Regions from separate parts of the Pelorhabdus sp. sgz311002 genome, predicted to be linked through region 3. Evidence: riboswitches for the same ligand, from Rfam matches in the RefSeq annotation. Region 3 holds a riboswitch; each other region holds the start of a gene.

Region 1 (4,687 bases), on a different contig from region 3:
GTCCGAGCTCCATAGAGGATTCGGGTCAAGCAGTCACGGCCCAGTTTATCTGTTCCAAGTACATGTTCAGTCGATGGTGCCAACAGCGAATGCCGCATGGTCGCCTCATAGGGGTCATATGGCGCTAGCCATGGCGCAAAAATGGCAATAGCAGCAATTAACAGTACTAAAAACGAATACAATCCAAACAAAAATTTGTCTTTTTCCCTAAGTGACACTTAGTTCCCGCCTTTCTTCAGCCGTGGATCAAGCAAAGTATAAGAAACATCCACTAATAAATTCATTGCTGTATATAACACGGCGATCCAAAGCACAAACCCCTGTACCAGAGGATAGTCACGCATTTCAATAGCATGCACAGCCATCTTGCCAAGCCCCGGCCAGGAAAAAACCATCTCAATTACAGCCACCCCGCCCAGAAGCCACCCAATAGATAGCCCCAGCAAAGTAATGAGCGGTAAGCAGGCATTCGGCAGCACATGCCGCCAAATAATTTTTTTCAGAGGAAGTCCTCTAGTCTTTGCACCAATGATATAATCTTGCCCTAGTTCCTCTAGTACGGCAGTCCGCACCTGCCGCGTATATTTTGCAGACATGGCAATCGCTAGGGTAAACGCGGGCAATACGATTCGGTCCAAAGACACTACACCGCCAGCAATAGGAAACAGCCGTAGTTTCAGGCCAAAAATATACAATAAAATAAGTCCTACCCAAAAACTCGGCATGGACACGCCCACAAAAGAAAAACCGCGAATCAAATAATCTACGGCGCGATTTCTATATACAGCGGAAAGAATACCGCAAGGCACTGAAATAAGTAGCATCATAACAAGAGCTGAACCTGCTAGCGCCAATGTACCAGGCAAACATTGCCAGAGCCGCTCAGCTACAGGCATTTTTGCCGAATAGGACATGCCCATATCGCCTTGTAAGACACCAGTAACCCAGAGAAAATACTGAACATGAAATGGTTGATCGAGACCTAACTGAGCCCTTGTCTCCGCAATTGTTTCTTCCGACACAATGGTATCTCCTACCTCTAGCAGCATAGCTACTGGATCCCCTGGTGAAAGATACATTAGGCAAAATGTCAGAAAGCTTACGCCAATAAGGGTAATGCCCATTTGCAGCAAACGCTGCATAAATTGTTTTTTAGTCAAGACACCCGCTCCTTTGTTTTAGCTATATTGTTATTTGGGAACAACGCTTCTTTTTATTAACGCTTCTTTTTATTAACGCTTCTTTTTATTAACGCTTCTTTTTATTAACGCTTCTTTTTATTAACGCTTCTTTTTATTTTTCTGCAATGACTGCAACTTTTTTGTTAAGCCCTGGTAAATAGATCCAAAGAAATATCGATCTTCCCAGGCTGAATACCGTAAAGGCCAACCATATGCCATGGTTTCCTAAGAATGGTTCTCCTAATAAAAAAACAATGAGACAGCCCAATAGCGAATAGAGCATAGAATTCCTGATAGGAGTCGACAATGTTGCGCCTGCAAAAATGCCATAAAGCTGCAGCCCCCAAACAGCGCTCAAAGGAAATAGACCGACCCAATATATATACAGGTCAGCTAGTTGCTTCACTTCACTAAGATTAGTAAAAAGTCCAATCACCGCGTTTTTAAATAAACAAACCCCGCCAAACAAAAGAAATGCCGTAACCCAGCCCCAAAATGCAGTTAATTGGACTGTACTTTTGTACAACTTACCATCTTTTCCTCCTATGGCTTTCCCCACTAATATTGTAGCGGTATTGCCGATCCCGCCGAGCAAATTGGCCATAACAAAATGAATTTGCATCAATACAGCATTAGCCGCTAGTACAACCTCCCCATATCGCATGCCGTATATAGCCATCAGATTATATACTGACAAGAGGCATACTGTTCGTATAAATAAATCCCTATTGACCTTCATCATGGCGGTGAACGCCGCTATATTACAGAATATCGCCAAGGAAATCCCGGTAATTGACACTTCTTTGATATGGTAAATCAAAACAAGCCCTAGGACCGTAGCCGCTATTTCCGAAATGAGGGTTGCTGTTGCCACACCATCGGCAGCCATGCCCCCTATCCGAACAAACAGTAATACCAGTAAAATATTCAAGATGTTCATGAAGATCTGTAAACACAGGGACAGTTTGACTTTAGACATGCCTGCTAGCCAGCCATTCATTACATAGCCAGTCAATACAAAAGGCGCTCCCCAAATTCGAATATCATAATAGGTTTCTGCTAATGTCCTGACAGCATCACTCGGTGTCACTAGCATAAAAGCGGCAATTTTGATTGGATACTGCAAGACTACAAGCAGTACGCCCAAAATAAAAGCAATCGCCATAGGCCGCAACAGCGCAGAGGTAATAGTCTTTTTATCTCCTGTCCCACTAGCCTGCGCACTAAACCCAGAAGTACTAATCCTAAGAAAACCAAGCAGCCAATACATAGTATTGAAAATCAAAGTAGCAATTGCTACGCCGCCAATATAAGCCGCCTGAGGGAATCGCCCCATGACAGCCGTATCGACTACGCCAAGGAGTGGTGTTGAAATGGAAGAAATAATCAATGGAACAGCCAAGCTGAGAAATTTTTTATTATCACTACTCATTGCTGCAGCAAAAATGGTCACGATACCTCCATAATATTTTCATAATTTACACAAGAGACTGTACATTTGGTAAAACACACAAAAAAATCTCCTGACGTAAAGTCAAGAGATTTGAAAAATAATTAAAATGTTTGCTAAAAAGCATCTGTCAATTATCCAAATCCCCTCCCCGTCGCTCGCAGGTATAGCGGTGATTATAAAATAGGCAGTTCTCCTGGCTCTAGATCATAGTTTATCCAAACCTTCCCAAGACGTTTGTCTCAGTGGTATTTTTTTGGACTCACTCCCTATTACAGTGGCGGGACCGCGCCGGTACTTCACCGGACTTCCCTATTAAGCCCTTGCGGGCACCTACTTTGACATATTTAATTAACCCCTGCTCGGAAATACTAAAAAACCTCCCTGCATAAAACAGGGAGGTTTGGCATCACAAGATAAATTATTCTCATTTAATCCCCTCCCCATCGCTCGTGGGTAAAAAAACGGTGACTGACAGATAGGCAGTTCTCCTGGCTCTAGATCATAGTTTATCCAAACCTTCCCAAGACGTTTGCCTCAGTGGTATTTTTTGGACTCACTCCCTATTACAGTGGCGGGACCGCGCCGGTACTTCACCGGACTTCCCTATTAAGCCCTTGCGGGCACCTATCCCAAACTATGCAATTTTCATTATACATCATTTTACATTTCATAATTAGTATACCATTTATCACAATATATGTCAAACCTTTCAAAATATTGCGTGTTTAATTTATAATAGTATCAAGATAAACTCAAAAACAAAAACGCTTAAATCCTTTACATTCCAAGGGATTTAAGCGTTTTTCATTTTATAAATAGTAAACAGGAACATATCACCGTTAAGAAATTTAGCAGCCTTTTAAAGCGCGAATCACTGCTGCTTGATCTTTCGCGGAAAAAACAGCTGATCCAGCGACTAAAACCGTAGCGCCTGCTGCAGTAACAATATTGGCATTAGCAGGGCTGATGCCACCATCGACTTCAATTTCCGTTTTGAGATCCCGCTCTTCAATCATGCGGCGCAAACGTGCAATCTTATCGGTTACTGCTGGAATAAAGGCCTGACCGCCAAAACCAGGATTTACACTCATTAATAATACCATATCAATATCTGGCAAAACCTCTTCAATCAGGGAAAGCGGCGTTGCCGGGTTCAGCGAAACACCTGTTTTCATATTTTCTTTATGGATTTCCTGTAAGAGCTTATGAAGATGCACTGTCGCTTCGGCATGAACTGTTAGAATATCGGCGCCAGCTTTCGCAAAAGGAATTACATATTCCTCAGGCTTTTCTACCATCAAATGCACATCAAAAGGCAGCTTAGTAAAAGAACGAATAGCAGCCACAACAGGCACCCCAAAGGTCAAATTCGGAACAAAATGACCATCCATAACATCAATGTGAATATAGTCGGCTCCCACTTCCTCCAGCTTCGCTACTTCAGCGCCAAGCTGAGAAAAATCTGCCGATAAAATTGAAGGAGCTACTTTTATTGTACTCATTTTCCATATCCCTTCTTATTAGCCTGCGCTTCATGCAGAATTGTCACATAGTTTTCATAGCGGCTCGACGAAATTCTGCCTTGAGCCACAGCTTCCTTCACTTGACACTGCGGCTCTTTATCATGAAGACAGGAACTAAATTTACATGCTTGTGGTAACTCATAAAACTCGGGAAAGCAGGTTTTCACAGTATCCTCCGGCAAAGTGATTTCCGTAAAGGAAAATCCTGGTGTATCAACAACAAAGCCGCCTGACTTCAACGGAAGCAGTTCTGCGTGACGCGTTGTATGGCGTCCCCGACCAATTTTATCACTTACCTGCCCCGTTTTAAGCAGTAAGCCTGATTCAATGGCATTAAGCAACGTAGACTTTCCGGCACCGCTTGGTCCTGAAAAAACAGTGATTTCACCATCAAGCAAAGCACGTAATTCGCTAATTCCTGCTTCGGATTTTGCATCGGTAAAAAACACTTTATAACCGATACGGCGATAAATTTCTGCTACGGCTTCCATCTCATCGCGGTCAGCTAGATCCACTTTATTAAAGCAAAG
Region 2 (4,687 bases), on a different contig from region 3:
ACGCGACGCCCAAGTCGACCATCACCAGAAGAAAAGTTTCGTTTATTGAACACGGCCATACACCTCAGGATAGACGATTTTAGCCATATATTCTACAGCATCAGGAATTTTCAGACCAGGATTGAGCAAAAACAAATCAGACGGCAAAAAGTAAACCTTCTGATTTTTCACAGCAGCGAGAGTACTCCAAGCTGGATTACTTTCTACATCGCTTTTCATCCTTGCGCCAATTTCCGCGGCATTGCCCATGGTGACCACAAAAACCATATCAGGATTGGAATCCACCAGTTTCTCTAAACTATAAGGCACATTATCACTGTCTTTATCAGGCGCCGTCGTTCCCGAAGCAACATTGACAAGGCCCAGACGTTTCGCTATACTGCCAGCAATCGTATTATCAAGCTCGACTGTTACACTTTTCGACGTAGCATGCAAAATCGCCACCTTCAACGGCGGTCCTTGCGGCACTTTGGCTTTTATGGCGCTGATTTTGTCTTGAATGGATTGTACTAATTGAGAAGCTTTGCTCTCTGTCCCGACAATCTTACCAAGTAAAGTAATCGTTGTCAGCGTATCTTCTAACGTCTTATATTTCAAAAGCAAAACCGGAATGTGATTACTTTCCAGCGTTGGCAAAAGCTTTTCATGCATTCCCTGCACGGCAATGACTAAATCCGGTTGCAAAGCCATTACTTTTTCTAAATTCACATTATAGACAAAGCCGACTTCCGGCACAGAAGCAGCAGCCTCTGGCACCGATTCCGTTTTAGAACTGGGCCTGCCTGCGGCTTTCCCATCGACAGAATATAATAGATCTAAAAAAGAGGTAGAAAGCACTACGACTTTTTCCGGTTTTTTCGTTAAAGTAACTGTGCGTCCGGCATTATCTTGTATGGTTAAATAATTCCCGTCTTTCCCTTGATCGGCAGATTTTTGCGCACCACAGCCGGCAAAGAAAAGTGCTGCCACGCCACAAAGGAGTGCCAGCAAAAACATATACTTTTTCATTGCAGTCTCTTCCTTTCGCTGCTCCGTTAGATGCAGGAAGCGATTAGCCCCGTCTTGCTACAATGGTTGATAAATAGTTCAGTTTATGATCATCATTCAGATCAGACAAGTTATGTACCACTTGTTCGCCGTCTAGGCCGCAGCGGCTGATCATGACAGCTTGTTTGGCCAAGCCATGACGTTTTAATTTTTCCAAAACCTGCGGGAAATTTTTATAAACTTTCATAAGCACTACATTATCGGCTGTAGCGAAAGCCTGTTCCATTTTTTCTTCTTCCATCGTGGCTGGAATAATATTCAGTACATCGTCCCCTTCGACGATAGGATAACCTAATTTGCTGCCAATGGCGCAGAAAGCCGTAATGCCAGGAATCGTTTCAATGGGATGTCCACAGTCTTTTAACAGTCTGTATACATAAATATAAGTACTGTAGAACATAGGATCGCCCAAAGTTAAAAAGACAACCGTCTTTCCTTCATCTAAATAGTTCACGATTGTTTCCTTATTACTAGCCCAGGCATCATTCAATTGAGTTTGGTCGGAAACCATAGGAAATACAAGAGTTGCAATTTCAGCCGTGTCCTTAATATAAGGTTTAGCAATTGTAAGCGCCACACTGCCTTCTTTCTTCTCCGTTTTTGGCGCAATAATAATATCAGCCGACTTAATCAAATTAATCGCTTTTAATGTAAGAAGCTCCGGATCTCCAGGGCCTACGCCCACACCATAAAAAATACCTGCCATTGCAAAAACCTCCATAAATTAAAAATAGGTCATAAAAAAACCTTTCTTAAAGCAAGAAAGGTCTTATTTCAAAAGAGCGCTGAAATCAAAAATCCTGGCTTTTGGCCAGGAAAAAAAGATCGAACTCTTTAATCCCCTCCCCATCGCTCGTGGGTTAAAACGGTGATTGTTAAACAGGCAGTTCTCCTGACTCTGGATCATCGCTCATCCAAACCTTCCCAAGACAATCGTCTCAGTGGCATTTTCTGGTTTCGCTTCCCATTACAGTGGCGGGACCGCGCCGGCCTTGCACCGGACTTCCCTATTAAGCCCTATGGGCACCTATTTCAATCTTATGCAATTATGAAATAACAGTTAATGTAACTTATTTATATCACTTGTTTGCAAAAAAGTCAAACAAATCCGACTAGAACTACAAGTATGCCCAGCTCTCTATAAATAGAAAAGCTGGGCTTTTTGCAGCTATTTGCCGCAGCACTTTTTGTATTTTTTCCCGCTATTACAAGGGCAAGGATCATTGCGACCGATCTTGACTGGCACCGCCTCATTTACGTTGCTCAGTTCCTGACAAGGCTGCAATTTCGCCGATTCATCCTCCACAAGTTCTACCGGTTTATACCCCTTCAACACCCACATGCGCGTCTGATTATGAAGCGCTGCCACATAGGGAAGTAAGGTATCTTGAAAAGAGTCACTAGGAAACTCATACCCTTTTGATAAGTAAGCTAAGAGATCGCCACTGCCTTTACTATTGTTGATAATATAAAAACAATCTTCGGCTAATGCCGCCGCCTCTTCCCGATTGAGCGAATAGCACTCTTTCATAAAGCGCAGGAAATTCTCTGAAGCAGAGTTTTTATCAACAAAACCGGGTTTACCAGCCTTCACAAATTGCTGCTTTAAAAAGGAACAGTAAGGAAGTTCAGCACGACTTTTCTGTTCTCCTAGAATATAGGCCCGATCTTTCACACGATAATCGGCATAAACCTCTTTATCAATTACAATTTGACCATAGCAAGCCGCAGCTTCAGCAATGACCGCCAAATAACGGGAAATATCCTGCGTTGCAACAATCCCTTTTTCCTGCACGAGCGCTACAAGCTGATCTTTTTCCAACAAGCCATAATAATAAAGTAAACCCTGTGTAGCATAAATCCACTCAGTATTTTGCCTGATCATTTCATAAAGCTTGCCTTCATTTAAAGCCTGAAAAGCCTGCTTCACACCAGTAGGCATCCAAAAAATCGTCTTCTCATCACAAGTACCAGTGCCTAAAAAGCCATAGCTTTTAAAATATCGAATAAAGTCAAGTCGTATTTTCGTGGTATAGAAGTTTACTTCTTGCGTGGCAAATCGTTTAAACCACCGCCACCGCTCTTCATCAAAAATCAGCGCCGCTGCCTCAGCAACGCCCGTAGGAATCGCCATGACAAGTAAATCGGCAAGCTCCTGTTTCTTCAAGTTGCTAGCATTCTTAACCTTTAAGTTTACCCGTATTTCCGTCAATTCATCCTTGGTCAAATACCCTAAGTAACTCGTGAGTTCTTCCGGTCCACTCACCGCGCGCCATAAACGCTCTGCTAACTTTTTCTCCTGACGCTGAGCCTCTTCTATCACCTGATGCAAGGCTTCGGCTGTTTCATCGGCTGCTTCACAGCGGATATCTTTCGAGTCTTTCTCGCTCACTTTCGTTCCTCCCATATTCATCACACAAACTACTTGGCGAATATCTTTCTCAACTCTATAGATTGTACACCATTTCACCGAGAATTGCCAAGTCATAAATAGGAAAAAAATACCAAATAATTCTCTTATTATTTTACCAGGAAAAATTACAGGACTTTTGTCGGAAAGCGCGAATAAGAAATGCCAATAATTTATTTTCTGAAAGGATGTATCGCATGGCCCATGCCGCCCTACGCCCAATGCTTCTAACCGCTTTTCTATTAGCTGCCGCCACTTCCCCAGCCGCCACCGCCCCCCTTACAATTGACGGGGAAACCACGCTAAAATATGAAACCATCCGTTATCATCGCTCTGACGTAGCTGATATCAGCGATACAGAGAGAACCTTGCGGCTAAATTTTCACCAAGCCCTTTCAGAACAAACCGAGATTTTTTTCCGCTTTGGCCATCAATCTTACGCGGGTTCTGCCACCAAAGAAAATAACAGCAGTCTAGATCAGTATGGCGTGCTTGTTAACAACAAGAATATGCTATTGAAAATTGGCAGCCAAGATACTTACTTAGGGGCTTACGGCGCGATGTTTGATAATAGCTCGAATGCTGGCTTTGGTATGTTTAAAGGAATTGATTGGCGTACAACGACAGGCCGAATTCAATATCATGCCACCTTCGGCAGATTAGACTCTGCTTTATTTTCTGATAGCGCTAGCCATACTATTTCCGGCGGCGAAATCGCCTACTTTGCTGGTTCCACCCGCTTCATGGCCAGCGCCCTTCACATTCCCCATCTGGAAAAAGCCACAACCTTTACCGGCTTTAGCGTGAATTTGCCCCTGGGAAAAGCAGAGTATTTGGCTGAATATGTCCGTTCTTCCGCCCCTGATCAAAACCAGGGAATCCTAGTAGGAATCAACTATCAGCCCACAGAATATCAGGCGATAAAAATACTTGGCGGCGAAATTCAAGATCAGGCCGTACCAGAAGGGAAAGCAAGTCTTGGCGGTTATGATAATAGTCTAAGAGGCTTTCAAATCGCCTTCATCCAAGCTTTAACGCCGCAAGATCGCCTTTCCCTAAAGTACATAGTTGCTCAAACAATTACCTTCGATATCCCCATTCGCAAAACCGAAATCGAATATACCCATACCTTCTAGCATAAACGTGCTAGAAGTTTTTTTATAAATCGCACTGAAAATTTTTATTTTTTACTATTATAATTTGACAACTAACAAAATTAGTCTTATAACT
Region 3 (4,687 bases):
AAGCTGGACTACTAGCCATTTCTTGATTCATATGATCTTTAATTTCATCAATTTTTCCCATAGTTACGACAAAAATATCATCAGGATCTTCCTGTACAATTTTTTCCAGACTAAAAGGAGTCATATCATTCTCCGCATTAATGGCCTGCTCTCCTGTGGCAATATTCACCATTCCTAAGAGCTTTGCCACACTCCCCGCTGTTGTTTGGGGAAGCTCAACTGTCACATCTTTTGCTGTCGCATGTAAAATGACGACTTTTCTTGGCTTATCCTTAGAAAAATCTTGCACTATAGATTGAATTTTCGCCTGCATAGCGCTTATAACAGCTTCGCCTTTTTCTTGCGTACCGCTTAGTTTAGCTAGGATTCGCAGCGTATTATAAGTATCCTCAAGTGTACGGTATTTTAATATTAGAACAGGAATATGATTACTCTCCAGCATTGGCACAAGTTTTTCGTGCATCCCCTGTACAGCAATAACAACATCAGGCTTTAAGCCCATCACTTTTTCCATGTTAACATTATAAACGTAACCAATCTCTTCCGCCTTTTCAGCCCCTGTCGGAAGAATGGCATTCTTAGAACTAGGACGTCCAATCGCTTTTCCATCTACTGCATATAAAAGATCTAAAATCGAGGTAGATAAAACAACAATACGTTCCGGCTTCTTTTCAACAATAATCTGCTTTCCTGTTGCATCAGTTACTGAGAAAAAAGCCTGATTAGTCATATCTACTTTACTTGTATTACTACCACAACCAACTATAGTGAGCAATATAACCAATAGAAGCAATGCGATCGTAATCATACCATTATGTTGCATAAAAAGCCCTTCCTTCTTGTTAGTAGGGAACAGAAGAATATGATTCTTCTATTTCTGCAATAAAAAATAGGCCCTTTAAATAAAAGGCCTATAAGTCAACTTTTCTATAAATAAACAAATAAAAAGTCCTTACAATCGCCTCCCCATCGCTCGCAGGTCAAAACGGTGATCATTAAACAGGCAGTTCTCCTGGCTCTGGATCATCGCTTGCTCAAACCTTCCCAAGGTTTTCACCCCAGTGGCATATCATGAGTTTGCTCCCCATTACAGTGGCGGGACCGCGCCGGTTTTTCACCGGTCTTCCCTATTAAGCCTTTACAGGCACCTGTTCTATCGTTATTCAGTTTTGCTATAAAATCTACGTCCTTACGGTACCATTTAAAACCAGTTTTGTCAAATCGCAATACTCAATCAATTCCATTGGGAAAGTATCCTGCCCTAAAAACATTTCCACAATCGATCGTCGTTATTTCGAAAATCATCAACACCATATACATTCGTGCTGCCACATTGCGGACAACATTCTGCATAGGCACCATCACCTGTCGGTTTCAGTATTGCCCCCTCCGTATTAAACACCTTGCCACATTTTGCGCACTTTACAGCTGCCATACTTCGTCTCCCCTTATGCTAATTTTCAATACCTTTTCGAGCTTCAACGCCTTGCTGATAATAATGCTTAACTTCTGTCATTTCTGTCACAAGATCGGCTTGTTCCATAAGCGCCTTGGAAGCTTTTCGCCCCGTAAGAATTAGTTCGACTGTTTCTAATCGTTTCGCTAATATTGACTGTAGCTGTTGATCGCTCACTAATTCGAAATAATTAGCCACAACAAGTTCATCAAGTATCACCATATCAAATTCACCGCTGCTTACTGCTACCTCGGCTCGTTTCACGCCTTGTTCTGCAAGCGCTTTATATTCCTCGGGCGGCTTTCCCTGCGGAAAAACAACGACTTCATCACTCCATTGGGCTAATTCTTCCGGACTTAAGCTTCCCTCCTTCGCAATAAAGAAAGGTTTTCCTATTGTTTCAACCGTCAAATTCGGTGATAGGTTTTTCAATACGAGATGCTCACTATAACTTTTTGATTTCATAAACTGCAAGAAAAGTACGCGTTTTCCCGCGCCTAAAGCACGAATGGTTAAACCAATTGCCGCGGTTGTTTTTCCTTTACCATCTCCCGTATAAATTTGGACATATCCCTTCATAAATCATCAGCCTTCTTTCGCTACATGGTGGTATAGAAACATTATCTGTCTTTATACCATATCGTCCCCAAAAGCACAAGCGGAACCAACAATGCGACTGCCGCAATATCGTCCATCCCACCATAAAGCGGCGCAATAAAACCGAATACACTTAAAAACACTACACTAAGCATGAAATAGTTGGGCACAATCCTACTTTTACCAGCCCGCACACTGATTACAGGGTGTATGGCAAAAAACTTCTTTTGCTGTCGCCTCAAAGCTAAGCCAAGCCCAGTAACAATTAAAAACATTGTTAATAAAATGTAGCTGGTCCAAATCACCTTAAGCAAAAATCCCTGATGATTATGAAAATGTAAGTTCAAAACAAATGCTCTGATTGCCATATACCAGGCTAAAGGTTTAACATAAAATCCTGGTGTCGACAAATCGTTAGTGCCATAAGCTGAAACAAAAACAGTTTGTCCCGTGCGATAAGGCGTCTGGACAACTGGTTTTATATAAAAACTATATATCACCGATTTCGCCTCGGGCATCCGTAATGAAACGACTACATAATCAGGAAAATTCTTTCTTACAATAGCTAAGGCTTGCATCGGCGATTGTTGGACATGTGTTTGCTCATAACCTGAAAAAAATTGCTTTGCTTCTGTTTTTGCCGCAGAAATATAGGTATTGTACGCCATAGAAAATAGGACAAGACCGATACCACTTATACTTAATATCAACCCCCAGATTCCTACAATAACGCCAGTAAGATTGTGTAGTCGACTCCAATATTGATAAGAGTTTCGTACGCCCACGATTGTCGTTTTTTCCCAGAACGGACCATATAGTCTAAAACCTGTAAAAATTGACAAAGCGCTAACAGCACAAATAAAGCCTAAAAATTTTCTCCCTAACGTCCCCATACCTAAGCGCACATGTAAGTCGTCAATAATGTGTAAAAACTGGGGGATAAATTGATATTTCAAAGTGTGATCGCCACGCACAATCACGTCTTGCGTTCGCACATTATATAAAAATTCGTCGCCACCCTTGCTCTCACTGTCTGCCATACGAAAACTGAGCATTCCTTGATCTTCTTTTACAGAAACATTTTTTATCGCTTGGTGTGGGTATCGGGATTGAATCGCTTCGATCCCTGCTCCTAACCCATCCCATAGTACCGCTTGGTCAGCTTCAGCGCTATTAACAATAGGATTTATCTGATTCCACTCAAGAATCTCTTCTTTAAATAATAGCGGCAAGCCTGTCAGACAGAGCAAAAAAAAGAAGATTGCACAAAATAAGCTCAGATAGCGATGAATATAATAAATCATTTGCATAGACATACCACATCAACCTAAAAAGAATATTTCATGCTAACACCATAGGTTCTGCCATTAGCAGCTTCCGAAGCATAAAATTTGCGATCCAATAAGTTCTGAATACTCAGTTGCATTGACCACTGTTTATCTATTTTGTAATTCCACGAAGTATTTACCAGGAAAAATCCGTCTTCAGCGCCATATTCACCAGTATCGGCATCCGGTTTCTGCCGCGCGCTTACATATTGCATATCAGTCACCCAAACTAATTTATCCTTAGAATATTCTACGCCAGCATGAATCAAATGTTTCGGAATATCCCAGTTGCGTGTAGTTTGGCCGCTAGTCGTATTTTCACCGCTTTCAAAAGTATAATTAAAATAAGAAGACCAATTGGGGTCCATTTTATGCTTCAAAGAAAGCTCAATCCCCTTGGCCATACCGCTGTCCATATTATAATAAGCTTTTACAGCATTTCTTGTATCCAAGGCAATTTTATCTTGCGTCCGTACATGAAACAACGTGATATCAAGTGACGTATTAGGATCTAGACTTTGTTTCATGCCGATTTCGAAGGTATTTGAAGTTTCTGGTCTTAAATCAGGGTTAGCCTGCACACTCGACATGGAATCGCCAGCGCGACGATACAATTGATAAATCGTCGGCGGATTAAAGGAATGTCCATAGCTGACATAATACATCGTTCGGTCATTGGCCGCATACTCTAACGCGACTTTAGGGCTTAATTCATCAAAGCTTTTTGACGGATAATCAATTTTAGTACTACCAGCAATATAAGAGTAACCGCCATTCTTTTGGTAATGATCCATTCGCACACCTGTATACAAATTCCACTGATCCGACAAAGCATACTCATCCTGAACAAAAGCAGATAAAGAATCGGTCGAACCCTCATTTTGACTATTCAGCGTCCCAACAGTACCCCAATCACGCCAATTACTCAAATTATAAGCACTATAGGTCATTTTTTCTTTCAGCCAATTTGCTCCGGCAACAATGGTATGGCGATCGAAAATCCAAGTCTTTTGAACATCGGCGGTATAGTTTTTACTAGGATATTTCGCCAGAGTACCGGCGCCTGACCAGGCGATTGAATTCGCTGCCGAGCTTGCTGAGCTATAGCCTTCTTTTGTCACATCAGATAAACCAAAACCTACTTTTATGCTGTTCTTACGATCTTCATAGCTAATCTTATGAATATCCTGTTCCCGCTCGCCATTATAGCCCAAATAATAATAAGGTTTCAGCGTAATATATTGACGATTTTGCGTCAAAAACGTACCGTTAAATAACGGATTTCCATTGCGATCATAGGCATAAG

Evidence for each region. Region 3 has a riboswitch for cobalamin ahead of AC0NJP_RS07090 (ABC transporter substrate-binding protein). Riboswitches for the same ligand answer to the same signal wherever they lie in the genome.
Region 1: linked by a shared signal. The riboswitch ahead of AC0NJP_RS02755 (MATE family efflux transporter) and the one ahead of AC0NJP_RS07090 (ABC transporter substrate-binding protein) in region 3 are both predicted to bind cobalamin.
Region 2: linked by a shared signal. The riboswitch ahead of cobI (precorrin-2 C(20)-methyltransferase) and the one ahead of AC0NJP_RS07090 (ABC transporter substrate-binding protein) in region 3 are both predicted to bind cobalamin.

Annotation. Positions count from the first base shown of each region.
Region 1 is NZ_JBWBCL010000001.1:532,318-537,004, reverse strand. Features, by position in the region: gene nikC (nickel transporter permease) at 1-218, opposite strand, end outside; gene nikB (nickel ABC transporter permease) at 219-1,142, opposite strand; gene AC0NJP_RS02755 (MATE family efflux transporter) at 1,294-2,634, opposite strand; cobalamin riboswitch at 2,801-2,983, opposite strand; cobalamin riboswitch at 3,096-3,277, opposite strand; gene rpe (ribulose-phosphate 3-epimerase) at 3,483-4,136, opposite strand; gene rsgA (ribosome small subunit-dependent GTPase A) at 4,133-4,687, opposite strand, start outside.
Region 2 is NZ_JBWBCL010000008.1:89,697-94,383, forward strand. Features, by position in the region: gene AC0NJP_RS12710 (FecCD family ABC transporter permease) at 1-59, opposite strand, end outside; gene AC0NJP_RS12715 (ABC transporter substrate-binding protein) at 43-1,008, opposite strand; gene cobI (precorrin-2 C(20)-methyltransferase) at 1,052-1,753, opposite strand; cobalamin riboswitch at 1,913-2,093, opposite strand; gene AC0NJP_RS12725 (YecA family protein) at 2,216-3,439, opposite strand; gene AC0NJP_RS12730 (hypothetical protein) at 3,655-4,593, shown strand.
Region 3 is NZ_JBWBCL010000003.1:272,277-276,963, forward strand. Features, by position in the region: gene AC0NJP_RS07090 (ABC transporter substrate-binding protein) at 1-823, opposite strand, end outside; cobalamin riboswitch at 986-1,167, opposite strand; gene AC0NJP_RS07095 (cob(I)yrinic acid a,c-diamide adenosyltransferase) at 1,454-2,035, opposite strand; gene AC0NJP_RS07100 (PepSY-associated TM helix domain-containing protein) at 2,077-3,369, opposite strand; gene AC0NJP_RS07105 (TonB-dependent receptor) at 3,381-4,687, opposite strand, start outside.